DNA from 2 places in the Paenibacillus sp. Y660 genome. Region 1 is predicted to be linked to the other one. Evidence: predicted binding sites of a transcription regulator. Region 1 holds the regulator's gene; the other holds the start of a gene.

Region 1 (8,523 bases):
TATGACTCATAAAGCGCTCTTGCTTCACGGCGAACCGATTCCTCAAGCTCATTAGGATCTACCCCTGTCGCTGCCGCTGCCGCTTGGCATGTCGCTTCAAAGGCTTCCTTTACACTGCGGTCATCCCACAGCAACGTGTCGTCCAAATCAAATAATACTGCTTGTTTAGCCATCGTTGATCGAACTCTCCTGCCTATTTATTTTTGCGAGAAAGAAATGCCGTTCGCTTGTGCGAAGACTTTAAGCTTCTCGCCCATTTCTTCAGTCGGGAAACGGTTAGTCAATTTTGAGAATACCCAGTTTCCGCCTTTGTGCTGCTCTATAATCACATAACCCTTTTGAACGCTAATGCCTTTGATGTTGGACACAGGGATTCGTTTGTCGCCAGTCATACGGCGTGACTGTACAAAATCTTTGCCAATCGTTATGTAGGGTCTGCGGAAAAAGAATAATGCAGCCAGCAAAATATAACAGCCAACGGTTACCCAGAACATCGTATCCATTTTGAATTGCTCTGCGCCTTGCATAAGGATGATGTACATGCCGATAAATAAAATCAATAAGATTGGGGCAATGAAATTACGCCCAACGATCTTCTCAGACTTCTCGGCATTAAAGACGATTTGACCATCTCCTTGCTTCTTGCGTTGTTTGTTTACAACATTCATGTTTTTGCGCACTTTGCGCTCCCAAGATCGTGACAAGCTGACATTCCTCCTAATTGTAAAAGCTATTCAAACGGTCTGCGGAATTTTTCAATGAAGCGATTTGGATAATCCTCCGGCAGCGCGCTTATTTGCTCCAAACGATTCCATACCTCGCTTGGCATCTCCCAGCCTATTGCTCCGATATTATCCTCAAATTGCTCTAATTTGCTGGCGCCGAATATCGGTGAAGTAATGCCTTCCCGCTGAATGAGCCAGCGGAGCGCAACCTGTGCGGGAGTTTTATCAAGCTCTTTCGCTGCTTCAAGCAAAGCATCAAGAATGACAAAGTTTTTATCGAGGGCACGATTAACCCATGCGCTCTCCCCTACCTTAGAGGTTAAACGTCCTTCTGTTGGCTCTTCCCTGCTGTAACGGCCAGTCAGGAAACCGCCGCCGATAGGAGCCCAAGGAATAATGCCTACCTTCTCCTCTAAGCAAAGCGACAGCATCTCGCGATCCATTTGTCTGCTTACCAAGCTATATTGGGGCTGAATGGACACAAAACGCACATAACGGCTAGCATCGCTATAGGCTAGTGACTTCATTAGCTGCCATGCAAAGAAATTAGAGCAGCCTATGTAACGCACCTTGCCGGAAGTGACAAGGTCATCAAGCGTGCGGAGCGTTTCCTCGATTGGAGTAGCATGATCCCACACATGGACCTGGTACAAGTCGATATAATCGGTTTGCAGACGCTTAAGGCTAGCTTCGACGCCATCCATAATATGCTTGCGTGATAAGCCCACTCCGTTGATATTACCCGAAGTGGTCATACGCACCTTTGTAGCAAGGACGATGTCGGAACGCTTGTTTTTAATGGCTTTGCCTACGATCTCCTCAGATCGGCCGCTCACATAAACGTCGGCTGTATCGAGGAAATTGCCCCCGCGATCAACAAAGCGATCAATCATATCGATTGAATCCTCTTCACTTGTCGTATTGCAAAATGTCATCGTTCCCAAACATAACTCGGATACGGCTAGTCCACTTTTGCCAAGCAAATTATATTTCATATAAACACCCTCCCATGGATATTTAATGAGTACCACTGACCTTTATTAATGCTTGATATTGTCCTTATCATCAACAATTTCAATCTGATCCAGCTGTTGACGAAAATTATTTTTGAAGTTAGTCATATATTGCTTGCGCAGCTCATCTCTTTCGACCGTTTCTTCATCGGTTAAACCTACCGATTTATTTTTACGAGCCAGCTCGTTAATACGTTCAATTATTTTCGAGAATTCCATTGCTTGCTCTACTCCTCTCATGATGAAAAAACCTCTACACTATACTTTGACATTTTCAACGTTCAGTTGTCAAGGAATCGTAGAGGCTTCATCGGTAATCTATGGAGTTAGAGCACTGCTATTATTGTAGAACGACCTGATCGCCAGCTTTTAATCCTTTAAGCACTTCCGTCAGCTCGGGCGTTTCGAGCCCGATTTTAATTTCTTTCCGCTCATACTGGCCATTACCCGTATCCTTCATGACAAAATGCTTATCTTTTTCACGAATGATTGCAATCGATGGAACCGCAGTTGTATTTTCCTTGCGCTCAGTCTCTATTGCACCATTCAAGCTCAGACCTGCTATCAAATACTCGCTAGGCTCAAGAATGATGACGACCTCAAACTGAGCAGCTTGATTTAAATTATTTTGATCCGTTCCTGTTTTCGCAAATTTAGATACTTTCAGTACTTTCCCCTTCAGCTTCAGTTCCTTCATCGCATTCATCTTAACCTGAACCGGCATGCCGGGCTTGATGCGAAAAACATCCTGTTCCCCAACTAGCGCAATGAATTGCAATTTGTTCAAATCAACGACCTTGCCCACATATTCATTGTCTGTTAAAGCTTGCGGCCGTTTGTTGGCATTATCAAATAAAAAGATTCCTGTGGCCGGTGAGCGTAAGCTGGAATCTTTCAGCTTGTTTTTCTTCACAAGCAGCTCCTTCACTTGAATGCTCGACGTCACATCATTCAATTCCTTCGTCAAGCGAGCTATTTCCTTATTAACAAAAACCTTTTTGCGCCCCTCTTCAGTAGATTCCAACGGGCTCGATTCGTCATCCACCTGACTTAAATAGTCATTCAGATCAGCCTCGAGTTTAGCTTTATGCAGTACTGCCTCCGCCTGCAAAATCTCGTTTTGCACCGCTGTCTGATCGAGCTTAAACAGCACATCGCCCTTCTTCACCTGCTGGCCGTCCTCAATTGCCCACTCTGTGACCTTTGAGCCAAAGGGGGCATATACGAGCGTCTCCTGCTCATACAGCGACTTTCCTTTCACCTCAACTGTACTCGCAATCGTCTCTTTCGTCACTTGAAACGTAATCGGCTGCGAGTCTGTTGCCATTAGGTCTGCGGGCCTTGATGGATTTCCAATTCTATATAGTACAAAGCTGATGCCGATAATAATAAGACCAATTATTGCCCACTTTATTTTCTTCTTCATCTTTATGCTCCTTCTTCAACTTTAAATTAATCTCGTCTTATCGCTGTCAGAGCATCTGTACGTGATGCGCTAATAGCTGGATAAATTCCTGAAAATATGCCAGTGGCAAGCGCGAATGCCATACCGATTGGAATCGTTAATAAAGGAACAAATATAATGACCGAATCCTGTTCGTTGGATAAGTTCGTAATCAGACCATTAATACCCCATACGATCCAGTATGAAAATAATACGCCAAGCAATCCGCCAAGCAGACCCAGCAACGCTGCTTCTACAATAAACATATTTCGAATTTGGCTAAGGTTAGCGCCAAGCACCTTCATGATGCCAATTTGCCTTCGCCTTTGATAGGTAGACATCGTCATAGCTACGACAATTGAAATAGAAGCGATAATGAGAATAAAAACACCGATGCCAAGTGCGGCTGCTTTTATAATTTTAAATTCATTCGCAAGCCGTTCCTTTTGAAATAAATTAGTTTGCGTTGACACGACAAGCTTTTGAAGCTGTCGCTCTACTTGCTCGATTTTGGATTGATTATCGACCTTCACGATAATCGAATTATAGGATTCCTGCTGATCGCCAGGCAGCTTAAGCTCTTTCTTAAGGAGCGCTGCCGTCTCAATCGATATGTAGCCCTTCTTGTCGTACATAATCTGATCATCCTTGAGACCGCTTGGTTTTTTCAGGACACCAACAACACGCAGCGGCCTGCTTAGAACCTGACCTTCAGACGAATAATAGCGAAACTGTATTTGCTTCTGATATAAAACGGTTGGAATACTGTTTAAGCTTTGATATTGCTCGAACACTGCATCATCATATGGATTCGAGTTTAGCTGCTCTTGTATATTTTGTTTGGTTATATCATCGATCAGACCCATAGTAGCGCCATAGTTAAGCACAATCATGTCCTCAAGATTAGATGGCCCGCCTTGCATGAATTCATTTCCGAAAGCTGTAAGCATCTCCAAATCCGTACCGATCAATTGGGTTTGATTTTGTGAAGCAAGCCCATCTAAAGTCGTCAGCTCCATATATTCAAGCTGCTGAAAAGGAGCTGCTGCCGTCACATGCTTGATTTTCTTCATAATATCAAGCTTTTGCTGCGTCAATTTCCCTTGTTTCAGCGATTCGCTTTCACTTTCATTTGCAGGGGTTTTGCTGCCAGCTCCAGCACCTGTATTTGCTGTTACCGTAATCTCATCCATTTTTAAATAGCTGTTCATCTGCTGCTCGACATAAATTTGCGCAGATTCGCCTATACTCATAGCTACAATAATGGCAGCACAGCCAATCGAAATACCTGCCGCACAAAGTGCCGTTACGACCTTCCTGCGCTTGACTTGATCCCAAGACAATCGTGTAATATCACTTATTCTCAATTTGCGTTCCCCCCGCAAGCAATCTTTCTTGAGCGGCTTCCTGCTCCGTCACGAGGTAACCATCCCGCAGCGTAATAATTTTTTCCGTTTGGGCTGCAACCTCACGTTCATGTGTAACGATGATAAAAGTCGTTTCCATCGATTTGTTCAAATGCTTCAAAATCATAATAATTTCTTCTTCTGTTTTTGTATCCAAATTACCAGTAGGCTCGTCCGCAAAAATGACCGATGGCTCAGTGATCAATGACCGGGCTATACTGACACGCTGCTGCTGTCCTCCTGAGAGCTGTGATGGAAATAATTCCGCTTTATCCGGAATTCCCACCTGTTCAAGCAAAGCAAGCGCTTTTTTCTTCCTTATAGAAGGATGAATCGATTGAAACACGAGCGGCAGCTCGACGTTTTCTCTAACGGTCAAATTGGCAATCAGCTCATACGCTTGAAAAATAAACCCGATATGCTTTCGTCTAAACTCAGCCAACCGATTTTCGTTCATCGTAACGATATTGTGGTCTGCAATAAAGATTTGCCCCTCTGTAGGCTTCATTAAGCCGGCCATTAAGTTCAGCAGCGTAGATTTGCCAGAGCCGGAGCTTCCTAAAAGCGCAATCATTTCTCCCTTATGTACATCAAAGCTAATATGCTGCAGTACAGCAGTCGCTTCATTCCCATTCATGAAGGAATGGGATAGCTCTTCAACACGTAACAATTCAGCCTCTCCTTTCAATCCCCTTCAATAGACGAACTTACCTAGGGAAAACCCTGCAGTTCACACAAAAAAACTTTCTAAAAGAAGTAGATTCCATTGATCTACTTGATTCAGAAAGCTATGTATATGATGAAACAATTCTATTAATTGTAAATGACTCTCAAATTAAATGCTAGGAATAATTAGCTTTTGCCCTGGCATAATTTCCGAGGATTGCAGGTTGTTGCGATCTTTAATCAAATAAATGACATATCGAATATCTTGCTTGCCATCGGTATATTGCTTAGCGATTTCCCAAAGTGTGTCACCCGAATGCACGATAACCATATTTTCTCCAGCTGTCGCTTCTGCTGGATAACTGCCGGAAGCAGCTGTTCCTATAAACAGAAAGCTAGTAAATAAAAGTGCGAACACAGCTGAGCAGACTACAATCTTTGCTGCATGGCGCTTCATCAATCGTCTGATCAAATGGTTAAACACCGTTGTTTTAACTGTTTCTTGTTTGTGTATCGTTCTATTAAAACTTGAACTAGTTATCATTATTCAGCACCCCAAACGTTTGTTCTGTTTTTAGAATACACGAACAAACGTTTGGAGTCAACAAAAAAATACGAACTTCTGTACTTGAGAACTTATGTTTGTACGAACTCCGGTTCTATGTTATAATTTGCTACAAACCTACTAATGGAGTGATCACAGTGTCGAAGATTTCTAACCGACAACATTCTATTCTTGAATTTATTAAGAATGAAGTCCGGGAGAAAGGCTATCCACCTTCCGTTCGAGAAATCGGCGAAGCTGTTGGATTGTTATCCAGTTCAACCGTTCACGGTCATTTGGACCGCTTGGAGAAGAAAGGCCTAATTCGCCGGGATCCCACTAAACCACGTGCTATTGAAATTTTAGATCAAGAAGGTGTGGATGGCATGATCCCCCTTTCCGTTGCCAAAGTACCTATCGTTGGTAAAGTTACTGCGGGTGTGCCTATTACCGCAACAGAGAACATCGAAGAGTATTTCCCTCTTCCTTCACACTTTGTAGGTGACAGCAGCGTATTCATCTTGAATGTCATGGGCGAGAGTATGATCGAAGCCGGTATTCACGATGGAGATTACGTTATTGTTCGTCAGCAGCAAACAGCTAATAACGGAGAAATCGTTGTTGCAATGACTGAGGATGACGAAGCAACGGTCAAGACGTTCTACAAGGAGAAAAATCACATTCGCCTGCAGCCGGAAAATTCCACAATGCAGCCGATTTTACTCCAAAATGTAACCATTCTAGGCAAAGTCATCGGACTTTTCCGGGATATCCATTAAAGCAAGTAAACGTACATAAAGAAGAGGCTGATCCGATATGCGCAAGCATAGTCGACTCAGCCTCTTCTTTGCTATTTATTTCTATTGTGTATCTTTCGGCATTCGATTCATTTTTCTTCACAAATAATGTAAATTTTTTCTCCCCACTCCTGCCTGCCCTATGACAAACACCCAATCAATGAGTGATTAGCCCGCATAACCTATAATGTATTCAACACGTAAGGAGGTGCACCTAAAAAATGTCCGGTTACGTTGGTGGAGCTTTTACAAACTTAGGTACAATTTTGGTCCTATTCATTTTATTGGTGATTATCGCATGCAGCTGCGGCTTCGGCGGCTACTAATTCAACCATTAAACTTCGCAAAAGACCCATACTATGGGTCTTTTTGTGTGGACTCATATTTTTATTGCGCACTATTCTAGATCTTATATGGCTCTCTTCCGAAGCTGGCCTACAGTCATTTTTGCTTTTGAAAGATGGACAAGCTGTTGTAGATTAAGCTGTGGATAATCATATAGCAGTCCTTCATAGACGACATGAAATTGACTGTAATTCAGAAAATCATCAGGTGTAACCAGCGTCGATGGACGGTTACAGACCGGAATCCCGCTTTTCCGCATCGTTTCTGCAACGAATTGTGAACAAAAGTAGGAATGGGCGGGCCGTAAATCCCACTCCATATACACCCCCACCAAACCAATCAAATTAGGATAAGTCATTTTGCGAACCGCGCGTATAGAATGCTCCCCCGATTACTAGTTTACTAGAAGGAACGCCTTTGCTTTTATAAAACTTAATTGATTTATCTACACTATATTGGGAAAAATACATCCGAAAATGAGATAGAAACAGAATGACCCGCATGAGAGACACCTTTGGAAAAGTGTCTTTCTTGCGGGTCATTATTAGGTTATGAACTTTAGGGATTCAGATCTTAGTAAAGAGTCAAGTATTGATCTCTTTCCCATTGGTGAACTTGTGTCCGGTACATATCCCACTCGATTTCTTTCAGTTCATAGAAATGGGCAAGCGCATGGTCGCCAAGCGCATCGCAAACGATGTCGCTTCTTAACATTTCGTCAAGAGCTTCCTTCAAATCAAGCGGCAAGCTTGGAATGCCTGCATCCTGACGCTCTTCCTCCGTCATGATGTAGATGTTGCGGTCTGTTGGAGCCGGCAACGGAAGCTTGTTCTGAATGCCATCAAGACCAGCTCTTAGCATAACAGCTAGTGCCAAATATGGGTTAGCAGCTGGATCTGGGTTGCGAACTTCGACGCGCGTGCTAAGACCGCGTGATGCTGGAATCCGAATCATTGGCGAGCGATTGCTTGCGGACCAAGCGACATAGCAAGGCGCTTCGTAGCCAGGTACAAGACGCTTATAGGAATTGATTGTTGGATTCGTGATAGCAGCCATAGCACGAGCATGAAGCAAGATACCTGCCATGTATTGACGAGCTACCGCACTAAGACCAAGCTTGTCCTTCTCATCGTAGAACATATTTGTGTCGCCTTGGAACAACGATTGGTGGCAATGCATTCCAGAACCATTTACGCCGAACAATGGTTTTGGCATAAACGATGCATGCAAGCCATGCTCGCGTGCAACCGTTTTAACTACCAGCTTAAACGTTTGAATTTGGTCAGCAGCTTTAATCGCATCTGCGTATTTAAAATCGATTTCATGCTGTCCAGGAGCTACCTCATGGTGAGAAGCTTCAATCTCGAAGCCCATCTCTTCAAGCGTAAGTACGATTTCACGACGGCAGTTTTCACCCATATCCATCGGTGCTAAGTCGAAATAGCCGCCCTGGTCATTTAGCTCAGTAGTCGGCTCACCGCGATCATCGGTTTTGAACAAGAAAAATTCCGGTTCAGGTCCAACATTCATTGCTGTGTAGCCAAGCTCTTCTGCTTCCTTCAAGGCACGCTTCAAAATACCGC
Region 2 (8,523 bases), on a different contig from region 1:
TTGAGCTGATCAAATTGACGAAGCCAGAGGATTCCTATGATGAGCTTGAGAAAATGACCGCTAACGCCGAGAAGGTGCTGCAGCTGTTAGGATTGCCGTATCGTGTTCTGACGCTTTGTACGGGCGATATGGGCTTCACAGCGGCCAAAACGTATGACCTTGAGGTGTGGCTGCCAAGCGCGGGTACGTACCGTGAAATTTCGTCATGCTCGAATGTGGAGGATTTTCAAGCGCGCCGTGCCGGCATCCGTTTCCGCAGAGACTTGAAGAGCAAGCCGGAGTTCGTGCATACGCTAAACGGATCGGGCCTTGCCATCGGTCGTACTTTTGCGGCGATCATCGAAAATTTCCAGCAAGCAGATGGATCGGTAACGATTCCAGAAGTACTGCGTCCGTATATGGGCGGTATCAGCTCGATCGAGGCTGCTAAGCTTTAAAAAAATATTTTTGCCATATGGCCAAAATATAGTTGCATCTTTATTTTGGCCTGTGGTACAATATTTCTTGTGACAATTGAATGATGGAGAGATACCGAAGCGGTCATAACGGGGCAGTCTTGAAAACTGTTAGAGCGCAAGCTCACGTGGGTTCGAGTCCCACTCTCTCCTCCATATTTTTCTTAGCTGCATATGAACAAGCCCAGACGCTCAGCGTTTGGGCTTTTTTTGTACGTTAACTCCCCGTATAAAATGAAGTCGCGATTCGCATGTTATACGGTGTGGAGGTGCTTTAATTAATGGGCAAATCAGATGAGCTGCAAATGAATCAGGAAAACTTAGCAGATGCTTGGCGGCAAACCTTGCCGGAGACGCTAAATAGTGCTGATCGCTGCAAGGTGCTGCCGGATGAAGCCGATTCGAAATCGCTGCGCATAACGATCGATACGGCTGGCCATCAAATGTATTCGCTTGATTTTAAAGTTACTTATGTAGACAGCCGCGAAGTGAAGGTCGCGTTTATTGACGTAGAGAAGGATAAGATCAATGTCGATGAACGTGGGGACGTCATTCAAGAGCTTATACTGGATTACACCAGACATTTGCATGAATGTGCACAAGCGCTGCAACGCTTGACGCATGCATAGAGGAGACCATCACTTATGACGAAAGCAAAAGGAACCGCCGATAAAAACTTATCGAATGTCGTGGATGCTCTAGAAGTAGAGCCGGTCAACAGCCATCAGGCACAGCAGCTGCAGCAGGATAAGAACGACAGGCGTCATCAGGATGCGTTGAATCATGATCAGCCTGCGAATATGGAGCATCAAAAGAGTTGACTTGAAGGAGTGATTCTATAATGTCTAAGCCAGACAGCATGCCTGTGCCGGATAGCAATCCGCAAGGCAACAATAAGGCAAACCGCGATAACGGCGGGCAGCAGGAGCCATTATCCGGCTCTAAGAAAACGAAGCAGCATAATCATGTGAGCCATAATAACCCGCAGGGGTAAATCAGAATCAGTCAAAGATGAATAGATCAAATGTCCCGTTTCAGCATGCTGAAACGGGATTTTTTGGAGATAACTTCTAAAAGGGGCTTTTATAGTATAGAATGGAGGTGCTTATAAAAAGTTAGGGGAGGAAATTTTTAAATGAAAAAGGTACAGAAAATAGCGGTTCTCTTGTTAGCCGTTATTTTGGTTGTGATCGCAGGCTGCAGCTCGGGTAAGCCGCCGAAGGAAGCGTTGCAAACGGCTGTGGCAAAGATTGCAGAGGCGGACTCATATGCAGTTAAAATGTCCTTTGGTTTAGATGAGCTGGAAATTCCGCAGGATGCAGCGCTGCAAGGCGACGCAGCAGCCACAGCAGCGATCGTCGGCATGATTAAAGATGCAACGATAACAGTGGATGCTGTTTACCAGAAGAAGCCGCTGCGTACGGATATGAATATGGAGATCGTGCTGCCGGGCGACATGGAAATGAAGCTGACGGTACCGATGATTTTGACAGAAGAAACGCTGTATATGAAAATACCGCAAATTCCGATGCTGCCTCTGCCGGAGACGGTGACAGACAAGTTCATCAAAATTGATCTCAAGGAGCTTGCAGAGCAGCAGGGCGCCGCTGGCGCGCTTGATCTTGCAACACAGCAGAAGCTAGGAAAAGAAATTAGCGAAGTGCTGCTGAAGCATTTTGATGAGAAAACATACTTTAGTGAGCCTAAAGCGGGGGAAGCTGGTCTGCCAGAGGGTCTAAAAGCGGATCAAATCATTTCTTTTGAAATCAATGAGGGCAATTACCCGAAAACGGTGGATACCGTTGTGAACCAGGTGTTGCCTGAAGTGCTTGACGTGCTGCTTAAAAACGAAGCATCTTTAAAATCGCTGAACTTGGAGAAGGCTAAAGTTGAGAAGATGAAGGCGGACCTTGAGACAAACAAAGCGGATATCGTTAACTCACTCAAAAATGTTGTCAAAGCGAAGACGCTTAAAGTAACAGCTGCAATTTCTGACGGGTACCTTTCCTACCAAGCAGGCAAAATCAATGTTGAAGCATCCGATAAAGAGAGCGGACAAAATATGAAGCTTGGCCTTCATTATGACGTTACTTATTCCGATATCAACAAGGCGCCGAGCTTCAAGAATGAAATTCCGACAGACGCCATCACGCTTGATGAGCTGACACAGATGTTTCAAGCGCCAATAACTGGACTGTAAATAGTCTAAGGCTGCTCCTGCACGCGCTGCGGAAGAAATATGCTTCACAGCTGCCCAAATAGAAAAAGCGCCGGAACCTGTTGGTTCCGGCGCCTTTCTGTCTTATTTGAAGAAACGAATCGTCAGCGGGTAACGGTAGCCGTTCCCTTCGGATGCGCGGATGGAGCCAATGATCGTAAATACAAGCCAGAAAATAAACAAAAGCGGTGTGGTGACAAAACCGATGAGTACAAAGATGAGCAGGCTGGAAATGATGGTGTAGATGGCATTGCTGATTTGAAAATTAAGTGATTCCTTGCCGTGCATATCCACATAGCTGGATTGGTCTTTCTTCATAAGCCAGATGACAAGCGGTCCGATGATGTTGCCGAACGGAATGATGATCCCACTGAAAGCGAGCAGATGGCAGAGCATACCGTACGTTTTTTCTTCTTTATGCAGCCCGAATGGTTGATTCATTTTGTTGCCTCCCTTTTGATGAGAACAGCTGATTAAAGTAACTTATGTACTTATACGTTTGTGGGGCTGAAGGATATGCATAAATATATCAGCGAATAGATGAATTGACAATCTTTTCTTTAAGGGAGGTTGAAATCTTCAGGAGACCAGTATATACTTTTATACATAGATATTCGATGCATAGGAGTTCGATACTTAAGAGGGAGGAAGCCATGAAGATTAATAAGGAGCTTATGAAGGGCAGCACCGTTATTTTAATTTTAACGCTGCTTGAACGTAAGGAAATGTACGGCTATGAAATGACCAAAGCAATTGAACGCAGCTCCAGCGGCGTTTTTACTTTCAAGGAAGGCACGCTTTATCCGATTTTGCATACGCTCGAGGTTGAGCAGCTGGTGGAATCGTATTGGAATGAGGAAGTCGGCCGCAAACGCAAATATTATCGCCTTACTGAGCGTGGAAAGGGACAGCTGGAGGAGAAGAAGCAGGAGTGGACGCTGTTTCGAACGACGGTGGACCGCGTGATCGGGGAGGGCCATGCATGAGCAAGGACAGCATTCAGCAAGAGTCGGTTGATCAATACATAAAGCAAGTGTGCGGGCATGTGAAAGCTAGAGATGTGCATCCTGATATTCAGCTTGAGATTACGAGTCATCTAGACGAGTTGGTGGAAGACAAGCTTGGCGAAGGGTTGTCAGTGGAGGAGGCAACTCGCCAGGCGCTGGCGCAAATGGGTGATCCAGACCAAATCGGCAAGCAGCTGCATGCGGCGCATAAGCCGGTGATGGAATGGGGTCTTGCCGGCATCGTAGCGGTTATGGTTGGCATTGGGCTGCTTGCTATGTATGCGATGCAGTTTGCTTATAGTGAACAATATGGTTTTAGCGATGCTCATCTCTTCTATATGAAATTATTTTATACGGCGATAGGTGTTATATTGGTCATTGGTATTTATTTTTTGGATTATCGGAAATTGAGGAAATATTCCTGGCACCTTTACATGGGTACTGTTTCGCTGATGGTAGTCTGTAATGAAATCGGTATAGCGGTGAATGGTGCGAAGCGCTGGATAATGATTGGGCCGTTTAACTTGGATGTCTATGGGATTTCATCCTATTTGCTTATAATTGCATTTGCAGGGACGTTGCTTACTAAGCAGAAGTTGAAGCAGGGGACAGTTAAACAGTCTTTACAGCTTGGTAAAATGCTATTTTTATATATATGCGTGCCAACTCTATTGTTTTTCCAAGGCAACTCGTTACGTGATTTTTCTATATATGCGATCGGACTAATGATAGTGATGCTTTTTGTTGCCAAAGCATACAAGCTCTTTTTCGCTAGTGTGGCTTCATTTGCGGCAGCAGGTCTGGTGCTCCTCATGGGAAATACTCAATACCACAATGTATGGCAACGGTATATGGGTTTTCTAAATCAAGACAATGCTTACGGCGTGAGTTATGCTACACATCAATCTATAGAAGCCATTCGTTTAGGCGGCATGTGGGGGCAAGGCTTCGGGGCACAGATCGAAACCATTCGATATCTACAAAGTGAAATGATATTTACCTATTTGATTTATAGTCTTGGATGGGTATTCGGCGGAGCAATCATATTGGTTACACTGCTTTTTATCTTCAGAACGATTCGATTAATTAGAGATTTGAAGGACTCCTATGCGAAAGGGATTGTAACGGGGATTTTTTCAATTATCGGATTTCATTTTGTATGGAGTATACTCATGTCGTTCGGACTGCTGCCGGTAAATGCAACGAATATGCCATTCGTCTCCTATGGCGGAACAAACGGCATTCTCGAACTAATGGCGATGGGATTGATCCTGAGCGTACACAGGAGAAGGAATATGATTAGCCGGTTAAATAGCGAGGCTCGTGCTTAAACCATAAGAGAGGGCTATCCTCCTGTAGAAAATTCTACGGTGGGATAGCCCTCTTTGGTGATTAGAAGCTGCCCGGAGCGGGCGGGTATGGCGGATTGACGTGCTGATCTTTTTTGGATGCAGCAATGAATAGAAATACGGCCGTCGTAAGGTGCATGATCATGCCGAGAATTGGAATCCAAGCCAGTACCGATGTAACGATACCAAGAATGCTGCCCACGATCGGTTTATTATGCTGGGAGCAAAACACAAGCGTCACGATGTGAAGAACAAGCGCTGCGAACAACAGGGTGTATCCAGAGAATATGACCAACGCGCCCCCCAGTACGGGAAAGCCTAAAATAGCTTCAATTATGGCAGTAACTAATAGCAGCGTACCTGCAGCCTTCATTTTTATTCCTCCTAATTAGGTGATTACAGATATCCATGGCAGAGTATGCAAAAATAGCATTTTGCTTACTTTTATTTTTACGCAGCGAACATCGTACAGGTTACAATTTTTCAAAGCCAGCGTGCTTTAAGTGAATTTGCACTTGAAGAACTGCAAAAAAAAGCCTCGTTAATAACGAGACTCCATGGAGAGTGCCTGCGATTATATGCTGTTCATGTTCGAGTGGATGGAAGCATCTTGAGTGAAAATCTCAGCATTATAAGCAGAAATTCGTTTATTTATTTCATTGCGTATGTATTCGTGAGAGAAGGCTGCTGTTTCTTCGAATCCACGGCAATTATAGCGATAGCTAATGTTGCCATTAAAGCTGTTGTCCATACAAACGGTAATGCCTTTACGGATCATTGCCTTGGTGTTCGTAGTCAAATCAGCCTTTATTTGCAGCATGATAAGAGCCGCTGCTTTAGCGAATATAGAACGTAATGTCCGGGCTTTACGGTCCAGCTCGCGCCTATTGCGTTCGACTACGACAAGCGTTAGCGGAAGGATAATGGAATCATGTATAAGCTGAATCTCCTCGCTTGCAGGTGGACGTTGTAGAGCTGGATCGTTTATTTCGAATAACGGCATCGCCATATGTAAATCACCTCATGCACATTATATGCGAACAGACGTTCTGTAGTCAACATATCGAAGCTATCATTTTTTACAACAAAAAACCTTCTACGATTATTTGCAGAAGGTCGTGATTATGTATGCGAGATAATTAGATATGGCGCGCCCGAGAGGGCTCGAACCTCCCACCTAACGTTTAGGAAACGTTTGCTCTATCCGGATGAGCTACGGACGCGCAGCAATAGTTATTATAGCATGTGCGCTTTTAAGTAAGCAAGATTCCTAAAGCAAATGTAAACCATGCATTTTTTGTCGAAAAACCTCTCAAATAATGTATGAAAAGCAGGATTTAAATGCCATGAAGGCGAATAGATGTAGTGGTATTGAGCTCGAACGGCCGGAGGAGTGCTCTGCATGTATCAAGACTACAATGAACCCCATTCTTATAGATTAGATTTGTCGCCTGAACAGATGCTTAAGGTGATCTTCGAATATACAGCAAAAATTGCTAATGAGAAAAAATTGGAATCCGTGCTTGTTTTAATGGCGAATATGGGGAGAGAAATGGTTGTTGCTGACCGTTGTACCGTGTGGCTCATTGATGTCGCTCGCAATGAGCTTTTTACAGTTGTCGCTCACGGTGTCGGGGAGATTCGTATACCATATGGAAGCGGGCTCGTAGGAAGCTCGATTAGCACGGGGCAGCCTATTTTTATCGATGATGCCTACGAAGATCCCAGACATAACCCGGATAACGACCGAAAGACGGGGTACCGGACAAAGTCGATTATGACCATTCCTTTTCGCAATAATCAGGGAGAAGTCATCGGTGCGTATCAGGCTATCAACAAGTTGACAGAGAAACAGACCTTTTCGACTCAGGATATGGATTATTTGTCGCTTGCTGCAGCCTATTCAGGAAAATCGTTAGAATCGATCATGCTCAATGATGAAATTATCGAGACGCAAAAAGAGATTATATTGGCGATGGGCAAAATTGGCGAGGGCCGCTCTAAGGAAACAGGCAATCATGTTAATCGAGTCGCCCATTATTCATATCTATTAGCGTTAGGTTTAGGAATGAATGAGACGGAAGCAGACATGCTTCGGAACGCCTCGCCGATGCATGATATCGGCAAAGTAGCCATACCTGATTCTATCCTGCAAAAGCCTGGGAAGCTATCGGATGAAGAGTTCGAGCAGATGAAGCAGCACTCAGATATTGGCTTCCGGCTTCTGCGAAATTCGAAGCGGCAGCTTCTTCGGGCTGCGGCGATCGTTGCTTTGCAGCATCATGAGAAATGGGACGGTTCGGGTTACCCGCAAGGCCTTAAAGGAGAAGACATCCACATATATGGACGGATTACGGCGATAGCGGATGTTTTTGACGCATTAGGCAGTTCACGTATCTATAAAGCGGCTTGGCCGCTGGATCAAATACTAGCGCTGATTGAGGGAGAGCGTGGCCGCCATTTTGACCCGCGGGTCGTTGATGTATTTTTTGAGCAGCTGCCTCGTATCCTTGAAGTTAGAGATCGTGAAGCCGATATCCCTGAAATCGATTAGAAGCTGTTGGCAAGACCTCGTTGGAGAAATCCTTTGGGTTCTTTTTTACTTGGGGCAGCGCCGTTAATACTCCAAAAGTAACAGAACAATCACACTGGAATATGATGAATCAATCTAATCGACTCGCGGGAGTGTGATTTCGTTGGTTTCCATAAGCCTGTGCTTAATTGTCAAAAATGAAGAAAAAACACTCGGGCGATGTCTTTCCTCCATAAAAGATATCGCCGATGAGATTATTATTGTGGATACAGGCTCTACCGATTCGACGGAGCAGGTTGCAAGTGAATTCACCGAACGAATTGAGCATTTTACCTGGATCGATGATTTCGCAGCAGCCCGCAACTTTGCTTTTTCTTTGGCAACAAAGTCGCATATTATGTGGCTGGATGCTGATGATATTTTGAAGGAATCTGATCGCCAGAAGCTGATAAGCTTAAAGCAGCATTTAAGCCCGGACGTCGACTCGGTCTCGATGGAATATCATCTGGCATTCGATGAATTCGGCAACGTCACCACTAAATTAAGGCGCAATCGGCTTGTGAGGCGGGATCGGGCATTTAAATGGATTGGCCCGGTACATGAATACCTAGAGGTGTATGGCCACATCTTGCATAGTGACGTGGCGGTAACGCATAGCAGCATTCACCATGACAGTGATCGCAATTTGAACATATATGAGCAGCGCTTAGCCAAAGGGGAAAGCTTTTCTCCGCGCGATTTGTTTTATTACGCCAACGAGCTTAAGGACCATGGAAAATTTGAGGCTGCCATAAAATATTACAATCAATTTCTTGCCACGGAAAAAGGCTGGATCGAAGATAATGTGACTGCCTGCAGCAGGCTGTCCGATTGTTATGACGAGCTTCATGACACGCGCAATATGCTCGATTCCATCTTACGCTCCTTTCATTATGACAAGCCGAGAGCGGAGTTTTGCTGT

The links. The regulator LexA, encoded in region 1, represses DNA repair genes until DNA is damaged. The targets are predictions, from matches to a motif close to CGAACATATGTTCG.
Region 2: the regulator LexA is predicted to act here: its motif matches at 6,067-6,080, upstream of AC2TDN_RS21010 (YhjD family protein).

Annotation. Positions count from the first base shown of each region.
Region 1 covers NZ_JBXBBJ010000020.1:37,610-46,132, reverse strand. Annotated here, with positions in the region: gene AC2TDN_RS19785 (HAD family hydrolase) at 1-173, opposite strand, end outside; gene AC2TDN_RS19780 (hypothetical protein) at 198-704, opposite strand; gene AC2TDN_RS19775 (aldo/keto reductase) at 731-1,720, opposite strand; gene AC2TDN_RS19770 (DUF896 domain-containing protein) at 1,766-1,978, opposite strand; gene AC2TDN_RS19765 (efflux RND transporter periplasmic adaptor subunit) at 2,079-3,164, opposite strand; gene AC2TDN_RS19760 (ABC transporter permease) at 3,191-4,549, opposite strand; gene AC2TDN_RS19755 (ABC transporter ATP-binding protein) at 4,536-5,258, opposite strand; gene yneA (cell division suppressor protein YneA) at 5,424-5,798, opposite strand; gene lexA (transcriptional repressor LexA) at 5,957-6,577, shown strand; gene AC2TDN_RS19740 (hypothetical protein) at 7,005-7,259, opposite strand; gene glnA (type I glutamate--ammonia ligase) at 7,514-8,523, opposite strand, start outside.
Region 2 covers NZ_JBXBBJ010000023.1:58,390-66,912, reverse strand. Annotated here, with positions in the region: gene serS (serine--tRNA ligase) at 1-437, shown strand, start outside; tRNA gene AC2TDN_RS21055 (tRNA-Ser) at 523-611, shown strand; gene AC2TDN_RS21050 (hypothetical protein) at 737-1,084, shown strand; gene AC2TDN_RS21045 (hypothetical protein) at 1,100-1,276, shown strand; gene AC2TDN_RS21040 (small acid-soluble spore protein P) at 1,297-1,449, shown strand; gene AC2TDN_RS21035 (hypothetical protein) at 1,591-2,655, shown strand; gene AC2TDN_RS21030 (DUF4870 domain-containing protein) at 2,758-3,114, opposite strand; gene AC2TDN_RS21025 (PadR family transcriptional regulator) at 3,327-3,659, shown strand; gene AC2TDN_RS21020 (FtsW/RodA/SpoVE family cell cycle protein) at 3,656-5,011, shown strand; gene AC2TDN_RS21015 (hypothetical protein) at 5,073-5,402, opposite strand; gene AC2TDN_RS21010 (YhjD family protein) at 5,604-6,038, opposite strand; tRNA gene AC2TDN_RS21005 (tRNA-Arg) at 6,176-6,252, opposite strand; gene AC2TDN_RS21000 (HD domain-containing phosphohydrolase) at 6,432-7,583, shown strand; gene AC2TDN_RS20995 (glycosyltransferase) at 7,726-8,523, shown strand, end outside.